Regions from separate parts of the Paenibacillus sp. CF095 genome, predicted to be linked through region 4. Evidence: riboswitches for the same ligand, from Rfam matches in the RefSeq annotation. Region 4 holds a riboswitch; each other region holds the start of a gene.
What was found. Region 4 has a riboswitch for thiamine pyrophosphate ahead of thiC (phosphomethylpyrimidine synthase ThiC). Riboswitches for the same ligand answer to the same signal wherever they lie in the genome.

Region 1 (4,583 bases), on a different contig from region 4:
CTACAAATGTTTTACCTTGGCCGTCATAGGTCGTGCCCTTTGGAACCACAATGGTTGAATTTACAACGGTAGGTGCAGCCGCAGCCGGAACGGCACCAAATATAGAAGCAACCAAACCAGCGGACAGCAACAACGTCAATATTTTTTTCATAACTTAATTCCTCCCTTATTCTCTCGTTTTTTGGTAGTGTACAAGTCTGGGCTTGTACTGGAAGTTCGCCAGAGGTGCACCTCTGCCCAACTCACAACCTAATCCTACCAAATAAGGAAGGTAACTAGAATAATCATTAGATCAGATATATCATGACATCGCACAATCCCTGTCATATCGGCATTTTTTGCATACCAGGTCCCTCAAGCAATATGCTGATATCAACCTCAGGTATGCTCATTTGTAACGTTTGTATCCCTAACTTTAATCCCCGATAACAAAGAAAGACCACAACATTTATCTCCAAATGTGTGATCTTGAATGTCTTCTGGCTTGCTGATATAAGATATCAGGCTCCGAATCTCTGACGATAACCGCACTTTCGACACAACTCTTCCACAGCTTCCCGCCTGGAGAAGCCATATACCAGATTGTTCGCTCGCTCACCCTCAATAATCTCCGAGAATGACTTCTCGTGCACATTACCCAGGTTAATTACACCCTCGCCATCGAGACAGCATGGAACCACCGTTCCATCCACAAGCACAGCTGCCTGACCACGCAATGCATGGCAGAAGCCTTTGCCGTCATCTTCAGGTGCATCCAGACTTGGCCACTGGAACTCATGGTCCTGATTCAGGTATACATTCGGGGCAATTTTGACCCCGCTGCCTGGAACTACTTTTTCCTCAATGCAGAAGTCCAGATTGAACTCACGTTCCAATACTTCAAGGGTCTCCCGATTTCGATTCATCTGAGCATTTGTGAAGTTATCCTGCGTCAGATTCCACAGTCGGAATGAAATGATGACATTGTGCTTAACGGCCTCGTGTACAAAGGACAAAATATGACGCAGGTATCCGTCACGGTCGGTTGAACCTTCATGCCCATCGAAGCTGTGCAGGGAGAAATTCATCTGTCGCAGCGCCGGTTTGCCAAGCAATTTATGCTGAGTCTTGGGCAGCAGTGTACCATTCGTTGTAATGTTCACCTTGAGTCCCTTCTCATGTGCGGAATCGAGTAACAGATCTATTTTGGGATGCAACAAGGGTTCGCCTTTGACATGTAGATAAATATGATTGGTGTGTGGTTTAACTTGTTCCAGTATATTGTTGAAGACTTCAGGGTCAATGAATCCTTTGGCACGCTGTGTCTGCGGACAGAAGCTGCAAGCCAGATTGCAGATACTCGTGATCTCAATATATACTTTTTTGAACGTTTTCAACTCGGGTCCCCATTCTGCCTAGGAGGGAGAACAATCCCACCTGCATTTTGTGATCCGGCCAATACGGGCCATCCTTATTATATCGGGTTCCTGAGCCGAGGTAAATTGTTCAGTTATCATGCTGCCTCTTTACAGTTCATGTTCAAGTGATATATGCTGAACACACAACTGCATATCTTGAACTTTTGCACTAGGGGAGCCTTGCGGCTGAGACGAATATGACTTATTCGGACCCTTTGAACCTGATCTGGATCATACCAGCGGAGGGAAGTGGAGCGGCCTTTTAGTAAGCGGAATTTTCTCAATGTATGTGAAGATAAATTGCGAATTTAACTTACAGACCCACTCATTTCTCCGGAAATGGGTGGGTCTTTTTTATGTAGATTTATAAGTTTTCAGCGAAGCTGAATCAATCGATATCGTAAAAACCACTTCAGCTAAACGCGGTCTGTCTTCTCGAAAAGTACGTCGATAGACGTTTTTCTTATGTTACTTCTGCAAAGCACAAGATGCCGTTGTTATTCCAGCAGTCTGATATCAAGGGGGTGAGGATCAGATGACCAACCATGTAACCATTCACAACATAAGCTTCGCTTTTCCGGAAAAAATGGATTCCCCCGTACTCTCCAATGTGTCGCTTCAGGTTCAACAAGGGGAATTTGTCTCGCTCATCGGCTCAAGCGGATCAGGTAAAAGCACGCTTTTCAAGCTGCTCGCAGGCTTGCATGAGCCTACCGTCGGCACCATCGATATTGCTGATGTACCGCAAGGACAACGGCTCGGACGAGTCGCCTATATGCCGCAGAAAGACCTGCTGTTATCCTGGCGTACCGTCATGGAGAACTGCATGCTGCCTGCCGAGCTGGCACCAGGCCGACAGGACAAGGACAAACTACGAGCCGATATCATCGCAGGATTGGCAAGGTTCGGCTTGTCCGGTTATGAGCAGGCCTATCCAGATGAGTTATCCGGCGGCATGCGGCAGCGGGTGGCATTGCTGCGTACCTTGCTTACAGGCGGGCAGCTCATGTTGCTGGATGAACCCTTCGGTGCACTCGACGCCTTAACCAAACGACAAATGCATCGCTGGTTATTGGAGCTGTGGGAGGGCTTTGGCCAAACCGTGCTGTTCATTACACATGACATCGAAGAAGCCCTGCTGTTAAGTGACCGTATCATTCTGTTAACTCCAGGGGGGCAAGGCCAGCAGTTGCGGGAGATGACGGTTCCCTTACCACGCCCAAGGCATTCGGACATGATCTACGAACTGGCTCTCGTGCAGATGAGGCAACAACTGGAGGAACAATTGCATGCAAATTGATAGAGCTGAGGTTAGCGTTTGGACGTGGTGTTCAAAGTGGCTCTCGAGGTCGTTTTCCCAATATGGTTTGTTTATTATGCTCATGTTCTTATCACTGGCGATCTGGGAAGTGATTGTGCGTATGGAATGGGTGCCCTCCTTCATCATTCCTGCACCCACGGCCATCATAGGCTCACTGGTCGAGCATCGTCATCTGCTGTTGACCATCCATCTGCCTGCAACCTTTATGGAGGTTGCCGTAGGTTTTGGATTATCCATAGTGACCGGAATTACGCTAGCGACAGGCATGCATATGAACCGATCGATTGAAAAGGCCTTGTATCCCTTCATCGTGATCAGTCAGACCATACCGCTGATTGCCCTGTCCCCCGTATTTATCCTGTGGTTTGGTTACACGTTGTGGAGCAAAGTCGCGGTGGTATTCTTAATCGCATTCTTCCCCATTGTGGTCAGTACCTACGATGGACTCCGCCAAGGCGATCCAGAGCAGCGTGAACTGCTGCTCACCATGGGCGCCAGCAAGTGGGATATTTTTTGCAAACTCCAGGTTCCGCTGGCACTTCCCTCTTTTTTCTCGGGGTTAAAGATGTCTGTGGTGTACTGCGTGGTTGGGGCAACGATTGGCGAATGGCTCGGTGGCAGCAAAGGTCTCGGATACTTCAGCCGCCGCATGTCCAGCAACATGAACACGGATGCGATGTTTGCTGCTATTGTGCTGTTATCCTTACTTGGGATCGTTTTGTTTGTACTGATTGCCTGGCTGGAGAAACGGTTTAGCATACGGCGTCATCGTCATGGAGGCAAAAGAAAAGTTGGATAATACTTAGACAGAAATTAGAGGTAAATACAGGAGTTACAATCTTCAAAACATACCTTATGCACAATTTCAGCAGCATCTTCAATCAGTTCATTGTCACATTGTCCGTTAACATGCTGCTGTCCATTTTCTACAAACCAAAACGATGAAATGAGGAACTTCATTTATGAATAACAAAGGTATATACTCCCTGCTTCCCATCATGCTCATTAGCCTTTTGCTGATCGTTAGCGGATGCAGCACCACGAATACTAGCAAAAACACGCCAACAACAGACTCTGCAACCAATGCACAACAGACAGACATGTCTGCAACCGAGCCAACATCAGACGCCAAAGATAAACTGTCCATCATGCTCGACTGGTACCCGAATGCAGTACACTCCTTCATCTACGTTGCTCAGGAAAAAGGATACTTTGCAGATCAAGGTCTCGATGTCGAAATTCAGATGCCTGCGGATACCAATGATTCACTCAAACTTGTTGCTGCTGGAAAAATTGATTTGGCTCTAAGCTACCAGCCCCAAATTTTGCTCGCTCGTGGTGAGAACATTCCTGTACGTTCCATTGCTGCTGTTGTTCGCCATCCGCTTGTGCATCTGTTGACCGAAGCAAATGGCAACGTGAGCTCACCCAAAGGTCTTGAAGGGAAAACTGTCGGTTATTCTTCGATTCCGCTGTATGAAGCGATGGTTCGTACGATGATTAGCAAGGATGGCGGCAACCCCGACAACATGAATTTGGTCGACGTTGGGTTCGATCTGATTCCTTCGCTGGCTTCCGGACAGGCGGATGCAATTATGGGTGGTTTTATTAACCATGAGCAACTGATTCTGGAGAAAGAAGGACATGCCATGAAATCCATTAACCCCGTCGATTATGGTGTGCCTGATTATTATGAATTGGTCCTGACTGCGAGTGAAGCTGGCATTGAAGCGAAAAAAGACCAACTTACCCGGTTCGTCAAAGCGGTCCAGGAAGGACAGAAATATGTAACGGAGCATCCAGAAGAAGCCTTGAATATTCTGCTCGCTCATGAGAATGAAACGTCTCCGCTTGACCCGGAGATT
Region 2 (4,583 bases), on a different contig from region 4:
GATATGCCGAGATCATTCCATACAAAGACATGATCAGAACCATGCCAATCACCATAAAAAATGACATAGCCAGCACACCTAGAATCTTATTGGACTTGTCGAAGGGCATAGAAAATGCAATCTTTCTCGCCACAGGGCCAACAATGAAAGACTCCACCAGAAACGCGATGACAAAACATAATATGAATTGAAGCAGTATCTCAAGCGGGGACATTTTGCCGAGTAACCCACTGTGCCATAGATTGAAGAACATCATGACCAAGACCATTCCTGTACACATCATTAATCCGAAAATAATTTGTTCCTTCTTGCTTGTTGGCAATTCTCTCATCCTCTCTGTTTACCTTCGTAATTATAGAGATGAGGAAACCCACCACATAAGTGAACATTCTGTGAACAATTATAATTTTTCCAAATTAAAACCGGATTTGACAACCATGTAGTACAGCCCTATGATATCCCTTAAAATGGTAGAAAGATTCATAGTATAAGGAGGATTTGGATTATGAGTTTTCAAAAACGCATTGACCACGTCGGCATTGCTGTGCGTGATCTGGAGACCACGCTGCGTTTCTATACGGAGATTGTTGGTCTTGAATTGAAAGACCGGGTAACCCATACCAACGGCGTCATTCAGCTCGCCTTCCTTGGCTTCAATGGAAGTAATGAGACTGAGATTGAGTTAATTCAAGGTTACAGCGACAAGCTGCCTTCCGAAGGTACGGTACACCATTTTGCGATCCATGTAGATGATCTTGATTCTGAGTACAAACGCATCCAAGCCACCAAAGCCGTATTTATTGATGGAGAGATTATTACACTGCCTAACGGTTACCGCTATTTCTTCATCTATGGACCTGAAAAGGAATGGATTGAGTTCTTCCAGCGCTAAGAATTGGAGTTGATTTCATGAACATTTTAATTACCGGCGCAGCCGGGAAAATTGGCCGGGACTTGTCCCAACACTTGTCAGAAGCATATCACCTGCGACTAACGGATTTGAATATCGACAGACTGCATACGTATCAAGAAACCGACCATGAGATCATGACACTGGATGTGACAGACCCTGAAGCCTGTCAGCATGCTTGCGAAGGCATGGATGTGGTAGTACATCTGGCGGGAGACCCTTCCCCGAATGCCGGATTCTATGAATCGTTGTTGGACATCAATATCAAAGGTACATTTAATGTATTCCGTGCAGCTAAGGACCAAGGTGTGCAAAGAGTCATTCTGGCGAGCAGTGCACAGACGATTGAGGGGTATCCCATTGATGCTCAAGTCTATCCGGACATGCCAACACACCCACGGAATTTGTACGGGGTTAGCAAATGTTTTGGAGAATCGCTCGCTTCCTATTTTGCGTATACCGAAGGTTTACAAAGTGTAGCAATACGTATAGGTGCATATGATGATTTTCAACCGGACGGACCAGCGCTGGAAGCAAGGGATATGAGCGCGTATATTAGTCCGGCTGACTTGTGTGATTTGATGTTCAAAGCAATTACAGCTACCAATCTGGAGCCCTTCACCATACTGCATGGGATCTCGAATAATCGGTTTAAACGATTGAATCTGGAAACCACTCAGAAACAGGTAGGTTATGCCCCAAAATCCGATGCATTTGCACTCAGCCAGATTGCCTTATATGATTCGCCACGATAATTAATGAAAATAACACATCTAAACAGGCTGATATACATATGTATAACGGCCTGTTTGATAAGTTCATACGTGTCCCCATCCAGTTCCTGACTGGACACGTTCCACCCGCTGGCCTATAATTACACCTAGTAATGCCCGTAACTTCATAGTTTCCCAGGGGAGTCGGAATTGGCCGGCTGAGAGTGTATCCCACCAAGATACTAACCCTTAGACCTGATCTGGATCATGCCAGCGTAGGAATCGGAGTATATCGAAATGGCACAGCCCTATGGCTGAACGCCACCTCTCTAACGCCTGCACGCGTCCCGGAATACGGGACGCTTTTTTAATGTTCTTTTATATAGCCAGAGAGCTAAAAAAAGTGACGTTATTCAGATCTCAACTGGTATAAATCTGTTGATTTATGCAAGATGATTGGATATGAAGCCAAGGAGTACCCCGTGCCACTCGGCCGGACATATCGAAGGAGAGAATTACAGATGAAATGGCGTAGAACGATGGGATTGATGCTCTTATGCGTGCTTATGGTGACTGTAGCCGCATGTGGCGGCAAAGAAGCTGCCCCGGCAGAACAGAACAGCAACACAAATGCGGAAAGCAGTAACAAAGGTGACACTGCCGCCCTGAAAGATATTAAAGTGGTGCTCGACTGGACACCGAATACGAATCATACCGGCCTATATGCGGCTGTAGATCAAGGTTTTTACAAGGCTGAGGGCTTGAATGTAGAGATTGTACAACCAGGTGCCGGTGGCGCAGATACAATGGTTGCCTCGAATGAAGTGCCTTTTGGCGTAAGTTATCAGGAGAGTGTAACTCAAGCCCGCACACAGGGTGTTCCATTGGTCTCCATCGCAGCAGTTATTCAGCATAATACATCCGGGTTCGCTGCTCCGGCGGATCGGAATATCAAATCACCGAAAGATTTTGAAGGTAAAACCTATGGCGGTTGGGGTTCCCCAGTCGAAGAAGCCGTGATGCAATCCATTATGGAAGGCGACGGAGCCGATGTATCCAAAGTGAAAAACATTAATATGGGTGACGCTGACTTTTTCACCGCAGTGAAACGGGACATTGATTTCGCGTGGATTTTCTACGCCTGGACAGGTATTGAAGCCGAACTGCGCGGAGAACCGATCGACATGTTATATGTGAAGGATTATTCAGATGCATTGGATTACTACACACCTGTCCTTGTAACAAACGAGCAGACGATCCAAAACGACCCTGAGTTGGTGAAAGCATTCCTGAAAGCCACTTCAGAAGGGTATCAATATGCGATTGATCATCCCGAAGACGCAGCGAACATTCTGATCAAGGCCGTACCGGATCTAGATAAAGACTTGGTACTGGCAAGCCAGAAATGGCTTAGTCCAAAGTACACGGATGACGCCCCGCGCTGGGGTGAGCAAAAGCAGGAAGTATGGCAGAATTACACCGACTGGATGTTTAGCAAAAAACTGCTGGATGAACAGATCGACGTGAGCAAGGCATATACGAACGATTTTTTACCCCAATAAAATTTGCTTAAGTTTAACTTTTTTACACAAGAACGAAGAGTGCAGAACCCATCTGAAGAAGCGAAGCGCTCACCTTTATCCCCGGATTTCCTCCATTGAAATTCATTAAAGAAATCCGGGGATAACAGTGATCGTAAGAGGGTACTGCAATCGGAGTGATGAGTGTAAACCTGGTTCAATTCATGCAATTTATCACGAAAGGAAAAGTGATCTCTCATGGCAAGCACATTACTTAGCATTCAGGTTATTCCCAAAACGCCAAATGGCGAGAATTCTTACCCTTATGTAGATCGCGCCATTGAAGTTATTCAGCAATCCGGCCTGAAATATCAGGTGAACGCGCTCGACACCACGATGGAGGGGGAACTGGAGGAACTGCTGGAGGTTGTCCGTAAAATGCACGAGGTACTCGTGGAGGCTGGCAGCCCAAGCATCATCTCCCAGATCAAAATCGCCCATAGCCCTACCGGCTTCAGCATGGACACCCTGACGGAGAAGTATCGCTAATGCCTGCCTATTTCAAAAGTGTATGGCCGCCCATTGTGGCGGTTATTCTCTTTATAGCGATATGGCAGGGAGCCGTCTCCCTCTTCCATATTGAGAAATGGATGCTGCCTGCACCGTCCGACATCGCCCGCGAAGCGGCAACCCAGGCCGAACGGCTTGGCATGCACGCTTCCGCAACCATTCAGTTAACGCTGATTGGATTCGCGGCTGGCACAGCGGTCGGATTACTGATAGCGATGGTGCTGCATTTGGTCCCTTTTCTCAAGTCAGCCCTGTACCCTTTACTTATTCTTAGTCAAAATATCCCGACCATCGCGCTCGCGCCACTCCTGTTAATCTGGTTCGGATTCGGGCTGTTGCCCAAGCTGATTACGATCATCCTCGTCTGCTTCTTCCCTGTTGCAGTGGCGGCGATGGATGGCTTGACCCGTACTGACGCGGCGATGATGAACTATATGCGCATGGCTGGTGCGAAACGTCATCAGATTTTCTGGAAGCTGGAGCTTCCCCATGCGCTGCCATCCGTGTTCTCCGGTGTCAAAATCGCCGCTACCTATAGCGTGATGGGTGCCATCATTGCCGAATGGATTGGTGCAGACAAGGGTATTGGTTATTATATGATGCTGCAAAAGTCGGCTTATCGCACCGATCGTTTATTCGTGGCAATCATGATTATTGTCGCTCTCAGCTTACTGCTCTTCCTGCTCATTGCACTACTGGAGAAGCTGCTCGTGCGCTGGCGGCCACAGAAGCGGTAGTAAAGATGTAATCTGTATATTAGGAAGTGATGACCATATGAATCGGCAACAGGAAAAACAAGTCCAGCCTGGACGAGGAGCAAGTGTAATGGAGCCAAAGTACGATGAAAAACTCCACCCGGCTACGCCTGAT
Region 3 (4,583 bases), on a different contig from region 4:
CCATTTTGGAATCCAGCAGCATCCATCCCGTCAACAGCATAGCTGATAATCCAGTCATGGTAATCCATTTGTACCCCGTTCTCTGCCAGTCAGGACCCGTCTTCACTCTCGTTCATCCCCATCCATTAGAAGTTATTTCCATATAGACGCCGTAAACAGGAAAAAGTTACCGGTTACCTCAATATATTTCTCTCTATCTCCCCGTATTACCTTACATCCACCATCGTAGCATGATAAGGAAAGGTAACCCCGATGTAATAAGCAGCTGTTAAGGTGAGGATATAATAAAATACAAACCACAGATCAGCTCGCGAATAGCCAATCTGAATGTAATACGTGCGGCTCGCGCCATCTATGAACCCTTTCGCTTCCATCGCTACCGCCATTCGCTGTGCACGGCGAATGCTCTGTGCCAGCAGCGGAATAGCGTAACGCTTGAGTGTACCATACACGTTCCAGCGAGAGCCACGTTGCCGTGTTCCACGTATACGAATAGCGTAACGGAGCGTCTGGAATTCATCCAGCAAAATCGGGATCATGCGCATCGCGGCCAGAAAGCTATAGGCATATTTTGCAGGAAGCTTCCATTGCTGCATCAGGGAATAAAACAGCCGTACCGGCTTCGTCGTAAGACCAAAGAGTAACCCAGCCGCTGCCATAGTCAGCGAGCGAAAACCCAAGTGTAGACCGCGATAAAAGCTCTCTTCGGTTATGTGGATCAGTCCCCACTTATACCATGTGGTCTCGCCCTTACCAAACATCATCATGCCTGTAGACGTGGAGATAAACACCAGAATGAATGGTGATGCGTACAGCATCAATCTATACCACGGATGACCTGTCCAGCACAGTAACAACATCATCGCCAACGCAACGTTGGCCATTACATTCAGATTGTGAATAAGGATAACGATGACAAACATCATCGTCAGAATGATCATCTTTAATCCCGGATTGACGTTATGAAGCCAGGTTTCACGGTGAGGAAACGACAGTTGCATCAGATAACCTCCCCTCATCTACCGTCCAGATTCGGGTGCAATATCTTTTGACAATTTCACGATCATGGGTAACCATAACAATAGCTGTTCCCTCTCTCCGCAATTGCTCCAGCTGTGCTAACATGGCAAACGTATTGCGGGCATCCTGTCCAAAAGTAGGTTCATCCAACAGCAGTATTCGCTGCTCTCTCACCAGTGCAGAGGCAACGCTTAAGCGTCGTTTCTGCCCCATCGATAATTGGTAGGGATGGCGCTCGGAGAGGTCGATTAGTCCAAATTGATTCAACATATGATCAGTCCTGACAAGTCTTTCTTCCGTTGTAAGCCTGCCCCCCAGCAATGAGAATTCCACTTCTTCCGCGACTGTGTTAGTCACAAATTGAAACTCCGGGTTCTGAAATACAAACGCGATTTGATCTGCAAGCTGCTCCGTTTTGCCAAAAGGCTGGCCTTCAACCTCATAATGACCAGTTGTTTTCAGGATATTCATCAGAGATAACAACAATGAACTCTTTCCAGCTCCATTAGCACCGACAATACCAATCCAGTCTCCATGCCATACTTCGGCCTGCTCCACCTGAATGAAGGGTGTTTTCCCACGCCATCCGGTGAACTGCTTCAAGTCCAGTGCAGGCTGATAGGTGGGTGATACAGGCGATAAGGATGAGACGTGAGATATGGGGGATATACCCGGTGTATCGGATAAGCCAGACGGTTGCTGTGCTTCCAAGTTTGAGATGCCGTGATCCACACACACTTGAAGCTCTCCAAAAGCACTTCCCTCTTCTTCCTTAGCTGCCTGCTCGTGCTCATCCCACACACCCGGATACCAGATTCCATAAGCCTTCAGCTTGCACCGTTCATCCGTAAATACCTGCTGTGCTGGCCCATCCGCCACGATCTTTCCTTCAGGTGATAACACAATAATTCGGTCGACCATATCCACAATCTCATTAATTTTGTGTTCAACAATGATGATCGTTTTGTCACTGGCGATCCGTTTGACGGTATCCCACACCTGGGAAGTCCCCTCATCATCCAGCAGTGCAGTGGGTTCATCCAAAAACAATACCTCCGGGTCCATGGCAAGCATCGAAGCAATCGCAAGACGCTGCTTCATCCCCTGAGACATGGACTGGATCAATATACGATTCTGTTCAAAGGATAACCCCACTTGTTTCAGATAATATTCAATTAGAGTAGGCATCTCTTCACGCGGAATATTTCGGTTTTCCAGAACAAATGCGATCTCTTCATCCGTAAAGGACATACAGAACTGGGTATCCGGATCTTGAAAGACCACTCCTGCTTTGGCGGGAACCTGAATATCATCACATTTCATCGGAATCTCAACCGAACGTGGTATCAGACCGCTCAGAATTTGCAATAACGTCGATTTACCGGAGCCACTCGGGCCAAGCAACAGCACTTTCTCTCCTTGACGCACAGAAAGAGACAAGCCTTGAAATACCAAGGCTTTCTCTCCCGGGAACTTGCATCTTAGATTTGTCACACTTACCGCTTGCGAATTCCCCTCTCCGCTCATCTAATCCAACGCCTCATAATCCTGTTTGGATACCGGTCTGAGGGAGCGTGTTACACCGGTCAGTTCCAATGCTTTGGCGAGATAATAAGCAAACACTCCGGCAATCAAGATGCTTCCAATGAAGCGGAATCCGATAAATAACGTATAATTCCAGGCCGAGAGTGAATCAATATACCCGTATTGATAATCCAGCAAAAGCGAAGCCGCTGCGGCTCCTATGGCTGCAAGACAGGTGACAAACAGATTGGTTTTTCGATACAAAAATGCGGCGAAGAATATCTCGGCTCCCAATCCTTGCAACAGACCGTATACAAGTGTGGACATGCCCCATTCACTACCCAGAAAAGCACTTACCGTTGAAGCCGCAACTTCAGCAAGAATAGCCACGCCTGGTTTACGAATGATAACAAAAGCAAACGTGCCCGCCATAAACCACATGCCGTAGATCATCTGCTCCGCATGAACGCCAAATGGTTTCATCAAGTCATATGTAGGTCCCCATATCTTGTAAATCACCCCAAACACCACTGCGATCACGATGGTTACCAGAATATCCGTTAGTTTCAATCGCTTGTTGCCTGCTGTTGTTGCCATGTTCTCTACGTCCTTCCTTTGTTCCCTGTGGGGGTTGTAAAAGTGTGTGTTCAAAAAGACTGGTTTTCAGTACCAAGAAGATGGGATAAATTCCATATTCGATGCTGATGATGCCGTCAGGCACCCTTCGTAGTCAAAAGCAGACTTTTTGAACAACCTCTAAAAAATAAACGAAAAAGCCTCCCCGGTTCCGGGCAGGCCTTACGTACAGTGTACAATCCTCACAATGATGTAATGGATGGATGTCGAAAATAAATACGGAATATCAACCAGCACCCCTCCGCCCTGGCAGATACATCACCACAGTTCAAAGAGGTCTGTTGTTCATCCACGTTCATTCCCACAATTCACCCTTACATATCGCAAATCCATGTTCTCTACGCTGGCATTACCCAGATCAGATGTACGGTCAGCGGCACAAGGCCACTCTCTCAGCCCAACTTCATTGAGCTCCCGGTTCACTTATTTCATTGCTTCTAATGTACATCAGATGGGTATTTGTGGCAATCCCTAGAAAAAGCTTTATTTGGGGTAACAGGGAAAAGGACATCGGATGGTTCACTTTCCATAATATGAAACATTTAGGTTATGTAGTCCGTCTTAAACATTAGAAGGGAGATTGATAGTGATGAAAGATTACAACTCTGTTTGGCAGCTTAAAACATGGAAAATGGTCCTTGCCGCTTCGATACTCACCGCAGGCACGGCACCTGCCTTACTCTCATCCACTGTGGCGGAAGCCGCAGCAACCAAACCTAAACCGACAGCTTATATTAACAATGTTCAAGCTCAATATGATGTTGTCATACGGCAGGGTATTACGTACGTGGCATTGACGGAGCTTCAATTCCTCGGCAACTATACGTTTGGTTACAATAACAAAACAAAAGAGATCAGCATTAACACAGGCAGCGATAAGTATGTCCTTACACCTAACAGCAAAACAATGAAGAAAAACGGTCAGAATGCGACATTATCCTCCGCGCCGATTTTGGTGAATGGTAAAGCGATGCTTCCGCTCCGTGCCATCGGTGAAGCTTTTGGTGCCAAGGTGCAGTGGAACCAGAAGGCCAAGGAAGCCTACATTTACACTACCGATGCTACGATTGTAAAAGAATATAACAGTTCCGATCTGACTGTGGCGCGTGAAGCCGCACTGCATCTGCCCCGCTTTTCTGAACTGGGACAAGCACGTCTGGACATTCGCAACCCTTTGGGTCCGGTGGATTCATCCATTGAATACATTTTTGAACAAGACAAAAAAGATCGTTTCTTCGTTGTTGAGGATAACGATCTGATCAGTTATTATATCCTTAAAAATGGAAGTGCCTTGCTACAGTGGCAGGCCAACATCAGCAAAAGTGCCGGAACCATCGGTGACCTGTTCTTTATTAAAACCAAAGCCGTTGCTGAAGCAGGGACTCGTCCTTCCGTAGCAGGTC
Region 4 (4,583 bases):
TCGAAGTTACTGTTGGTTTGCTGTCTATGCCTATTGCTTGTTCCTACCAGTGCTTTCGCTTCTGCAGAGAATAGAACTGTGAAATTGGATATAACTTTATTAAAGCAGGGTATTCCTTATGAAGTAATAGAATCCTGGAGCCCTGAGTTTAAGAAAAGTCTTTCGAAAGAAGATGGATCAATTGAAGTAGTGGCTCATGAAAAAGCCCCAGCACCTGAATTCAACGGAGAGGTTGGACCACTCGGAAATATCAAGGATGATCAATTTGACTATTATATAACCATAGTTCGAACTGATAATGTTAATAATCGTGAGCGGTTTATGGTTGCATTAACAGGAAAGTGGAAATCAATGCCTTTTTGGCGCTTATCTGATGCTTATGGCGCTTCTTTTGATAAAGAAATTTGGAGAGCAGTTCCAGGTTCTGCGTATTATGAAGATAAAGTTAAGTATAGCGGAAACTCTACTTTTACAACTTTAGGAAGTGGACGTAATTTCTCATATACTGGTGAGAATGGTGTTGGATTCAATGCTGATCTCAAAGGGGGCATTATTATAACAGAACAGGTTGCCTCTGCCGTCTTTACAATAGAACATAAAAAGCAAGGAAATCAAAGTGGTCTATCTCAAATACAATCCAATTACTACCACATTAAAGGTACGGGCAGTGTAGGATTGAGTTTTGGAGCTCTAGAGGTTGGCTTCTCAGGCTCGGCTGATAATGATTCCAGAGGTACACTTAAAAATTTTAATTATTAATAAAGTCTTTGTTAAATATATTTATGTAGTATAAGGTAGAATAAAGTATATAAAGTAAAACTCACAAAAGAGAACGATATAAAAATCGTTCTCTTTTACACATTTCACTCAACAGGAGAGGTGAATAAATTAATGCGATTTTTATATATTCTTATCTTATTCCTAGTCGGTATGGGTTCTTCCGCACTTCTACATGCTAGTAATCTTAAACTATCTGATGGCGTGCTATTTGTCATCGCAGGCATCCTATTTCAGATTTGGCGTAAGTTGGATTGAATCCAAAATTTACGGTGAAGCGGGTTTAGCCTTGTCCAAACATTAATCCGTATTTATAATTTAAAGCTACAAAAAACCTTTATCACCTGACTCCCTTAGGAACGTGTCCGATATTCCTCGGCCTTTTCCTGCATGCCCGCTGCTACAGCCTCATTCTCGGACAATCCTTTATCCGCGGCAAAGGCACGAATGTCCTGCGTGATGCGCATGCTACAGAACTTCGGTCCGCACATGGAGCAGAAATGAGCTTCTTTGGCCCCTTCTGCTGGCAGCGTCTCATCATGGTAGGACAGCGCACGTTCAGGGTCCAGTGACAGGTTAAACTGGTCACGCCAGCGGAATTCGAAGCGCGCCTTGGACAATGCATCATCCCGGCGTTGAGCACGTGGATGGCCTTTTGCCAGATCGGCGGCGTGGGCTGCAATCTTGTAGGCGATGACCCCTTCCCGCACATCATCCTTGTTGGGCAGGCCCAAATGTTCTTTTGGTGTAACATAACAGAGCATGGACGTGCCGAACCAGCCAATCATGGCCGCACCAATGGCGGATGTGATGTGGTCGTATCCCGGAGCAATGTCGGTCGTCAGCGGCCCCAGCGTATAGAACGGTGCCTCTTTACATATCTCCATCTGCAAGTCCACATTCTCTTTGATCTTATGCATCGGCACGTGACCCGGCCCTTCGATCATCACCTGCACATCATGCTTCCATGCGATCTGCGTCAGTTCCCCGAGCGTAGCCAGTTCCGCCATCTGAGCTTCGTCATTGGCATCGTAGATACTGCCTGGACGAAGTCCATCTCCCAACGAAAACGCCACATCATACCTTTTCATAATCTCGCAGATTTCTTCAAAATGGGTGTACAAAAAATTCTCCTGATGATGCGCAAGGCACCATGCTGCCATAATGGACCCACCGCGAGACACAATGCCTGTCATCCGCTTGGCGGTCATGGGAATATAACGCAGCAGTACACCTGCGTGGATCGTAAAGTAGTCCACTCCCTGCTCTGCCTGCTCAATGAGCGTATCACGGTACAACTCCCAGGTCAGCGCTTCCGCTTCGCCATTCACCTTCTCCAGCGCTTGATACAGCGGCACCGTACCAATCGGCACAGGTGAATTACGGATGATCCATTCCCGGGTGGTATGAATGTTTTTGCCTGTGGACAGATCCATCACCGTATCCGATCCCCAACGTACCGCCCAGGTCATCTTCTCCACCTCTTCCTCGATGGAGGAAGATACGGCAGAGTTACCTATGTTGGCATTGATCTTCACGTGAAAATGACGACCGATTAACATCGGTTCACTCTCCGGGTGATTGATGTTGGATGGCAGAATCGCACGTCCACTCGCCAGCTCCTGCCTTACAAATTCCGGTTCTACGCCCTCACGAATGGCGGCAAACTCCATCTCTGCCGTAATGACTCCCTGCCTCGCATAATGCATCTGAGTCACACAGCGTCCTGTCTGTGCTCGCAGCGGTTTGCCACGCAATCCAGGGTACTCTTCGGCTCCAGCTCTCTTCCCTCCGGGCTTTAGTCCGTTATCCTCCGGTTTAACCGTACGACCCTGATAAGCTTCAACATCGCCACGCTCTGTGATCCAGCGGGTACGCAGGGCTGGTAGACCTGCACGGATATCGGCATGAAATCCGGGATCGGTCATCGGCCCGCTCGTATCGTAGACACGTAGCGGTTCGTTATGCTCCACCCCTTGGGGAGTATTCGTGTCATGAAGGGCTATCTCACGCTCAGGTACAGCAATGTCGGGCCGTGAGCCCTGAATGTAGACTTTGCGGCTGCCCGGAAAGGGCTGAATCCGTCCGGCCGCTCCTGTTTCTTTTTCCACCTGCTGACCGTTATGTTCCTGCTCCATCGCTTGTTGTCCCGTTTGATTTCCTGTACTCATGTTCGCTTGTCTCCTCCTCAGTGTTCGTCGCTTGTTTGGTTGGTATCGTCATTAGCTTACTTACGTACCTGTCCCAAATCATGCGCAATGCAGAGAAGAAAGAGCGATCCTACGCCAGACCAGGGGAGACACTTTTCATGTACAGTTAACAACAGACGGAGGCTGCCACAGATCATGAATCTATGGTGACTTCTCTCTCATCATACAAGCCCACTTTCGCAGGTTATTGAAAAAAGAAGTCAATGGAGTACGCGCTATATCGCCCGTTCACTGTATATAAAAAAGCCGGTCCCCGAAGGAACCGACTTTTATGTCCATCACCAATAATGCACCTTCAATCAGCTCCTTAACGGAGACTACAAGGGTCACATCATGAGGTGGTTGAGGTCATATCGCCGATTACTTCCCTACGCTGGTATGATCCAGATCAGGTGCAAAGGGTCCGGAATCTCAAGCGATTCCGTCTCAGTCCGGACAATTCGGACTCCCCCAGTAACGTTAGTAAGTTGCGGCTTACATAAGCCGCCGTTCATATTCAATGAAGCTGGCCCCGTAGGGCCGTCCATTACAGAGTAGCGCAACCGGAACATAAAAACAACCTTTATATTCCAAATGATCAAACTCCATTGGAGAAAAAAACTTACATAAACATCAGGATAACATGAGCCCCATCTGCGTAGCAGCATCCTTCAATACAGGTGCGTATTCATGCAATGTCTCCTGCGAGAGTCGACTGACAGGCCCTGAGACCGAGAGCGCAGCTGCAATATTGCCTCTGCGATCCATAATCGGTACAGATACCGCGGCAGCTCCCGGCTCACGTTCCTCATAACTCGTCGCATATCCGTTATCCCGGATATCTCCCATTTGCGCCAAATACACCGCGGGATCAATAAACACCGGCCATTCCGGGCCGTTCATCAGTTCTTCACGATCCTCGTCCGTGGCAAACGCCATCAAAACTTTGCTGGAAGCGCCCACAGACAGCGGGAGTCTAACACCAACGGGGGCGACTCGGCGAATCGCCTGATCACTTTGCACAGCCTGAATCCGTATCCGTTCACTCCCATCACGCAGGTACAGACTCACGGTCTCCCCCAATCGATCTCTCAGTCGCTCCATCGCAGGCAGCAGCAGAATAGCGGGATCATCACTGCGGGACATATGAGCCGACAGTTCCCAGATTCGGATGCCAAGTCGGTACTTCTCTGTTGCTGCATCACGGATCACGAACCCTCGATCCTCCAGCGTAGCCATCAAACGGTGCACTGTACTTTTGTGCAAGCCGATCTGGCTGGCAATTTCGGTGAGTCCCAGATCACTGCGTGTGGTAAAACATAATAATATATCCAGCGCCCGTTCCACAGCCCGGACGGTTAACTTGCGATCTTCCATGGCATAATGCCCTCCTCATGTTTCATCACATGAAACTTGGTTACATAAATTATATGAGAAACGGTCTCATCTGTAAACCAAAAAGAGCCAAAATCAAAATAGGCCAACCTGTAAATTTTTCCTTTTTATAAGACTTAATCCCCTGTAATTTACACACTAAGGTAATGTTACCCATATATCTTAAGAACTATATAACAATTGCGTAACAAATGCCCTCAATCAATTGACTTTGACTATACT

Region 1: linked by a shared signal. The riboswitch ahead of BLS69_RS19310 (ABC transporter ATP-binding protein) and the one ahead of thiC (phosphomethylpyrimidine synthase ThiC) in region 4 are both predicted to bind thiamine pyrophosphate.
Region 2: linked by a shared signal. The riboswitch ahead of BLS69_RS26815 (ABC transporter substrate-binding protein) and the one ahead of thiC (phosphomethylpyrimidine synthase ThiC) in region 4 are both predicted to bind thiamine pyrophosphate.
Region 3: linked by a shared signal. The riboswitch ahead of BLS69_RS19290 (ECF transporter S component) and the one ahead of thiC (phosphomethylpyrimidine synthase ThiC) in region 4 are both predicted to bind thiamine pyrophosphate.

What each region holds. Positions count from the first base shown of each region.
Region 1 is NZ_FMZN01000001.1:4,380,789-4,385,371, forward strand. Features, by position in the region: gene BLS69_RS19300 (pectate lyase) at 1-151, opposite strand, end outside; gene BLS69_RS19305 (radical SAM/SPASM domain-containing protein) at 501-1,376, opposite strand; TPP riboswitch at 1,559-1,662, shown strand; gene BLS69_RS19310 (ABC transporter ATP-binding protein) at 1,933-2,697, shown strand; gene BLS69_RS19315 (ABC transporter permease) at 2,687-3,517, shown strand; gene BLS69_RS19320 (ABC transporter substrate-binding protein) at 3,681-4,583, shown strand, end outside.
Region 2 is NZ_FMZN01000005.1:139,356-143,938, reverse strand. Features, by position in the region: gene BLS69_RS26830 (DUF2798 domain-containing protein) at 1-331, opposite strand, end outside; gene BLS69_RS26825 (VOC family protein) at 506-892, shown strand; gene BLS69_RS26820 (NAD-dependent epimerase/dehydratase family protein) at 910-1,665, shown strand; TPP riboswitch at 1,811-1,923, shown strand; gene BLS69_RS26815 (ABC transporter substrate-binding protein) at 2,145-3,185, shown strand; gene BLS69_RS26810 (thiamine-binding protein) at 3,402-3,692, shown strand; gene BLS69_RS26805 (ABC transporter permease) at 3,692-4,450, shown strand; gene BLS69_RS26800 (ABC transporter ATP-binding protein) at 4,488-4,583, shown strand, end outside.
Region 3 is NZ_FMZN01000001.1:4,375,368-4,379,950, forward strand. Features, by position in the region: gene BLS69_RS19275 (outer membrane protein assembly factor BamB family protein) at 1-106, opposite strand, end outside; gene BLS69_RS19280 (energy-coupling factor transporter transmembrane component T family protein) at 207-1,001, opposite strand; gene BLS69_RS19285 (ABC transporter ATP-binding protein) at 976-2,547, opposite strand; gene BLS69_RS19290 (ECF transporter S component) at 2,548-3,141, opposite strand; TPP riboswitch at 3,499-3,609, opposite strand; gene BLS69_RS19295 (copper amine oxidase N-terminal domain-containing protein) at 3,770-4,583, shown strand, end outside.
Region 4 is NZ_FMZN01000009.1:56,362-60,944, reverse strand. Features, by position in the region: gene BLS69_RS30245 (hypothetical protein) at 1-759, shown strand, start outside; gene thiC (phosphomethylpyrimidine synthase ThiC) at 1,131-2,915, opposite strand; TPP riboswitch at 3,336-3,449, opposite strand; gene BLS69_RS30235 (IclR family transcriptional regulator) at 3,600-4,343, opposite strand.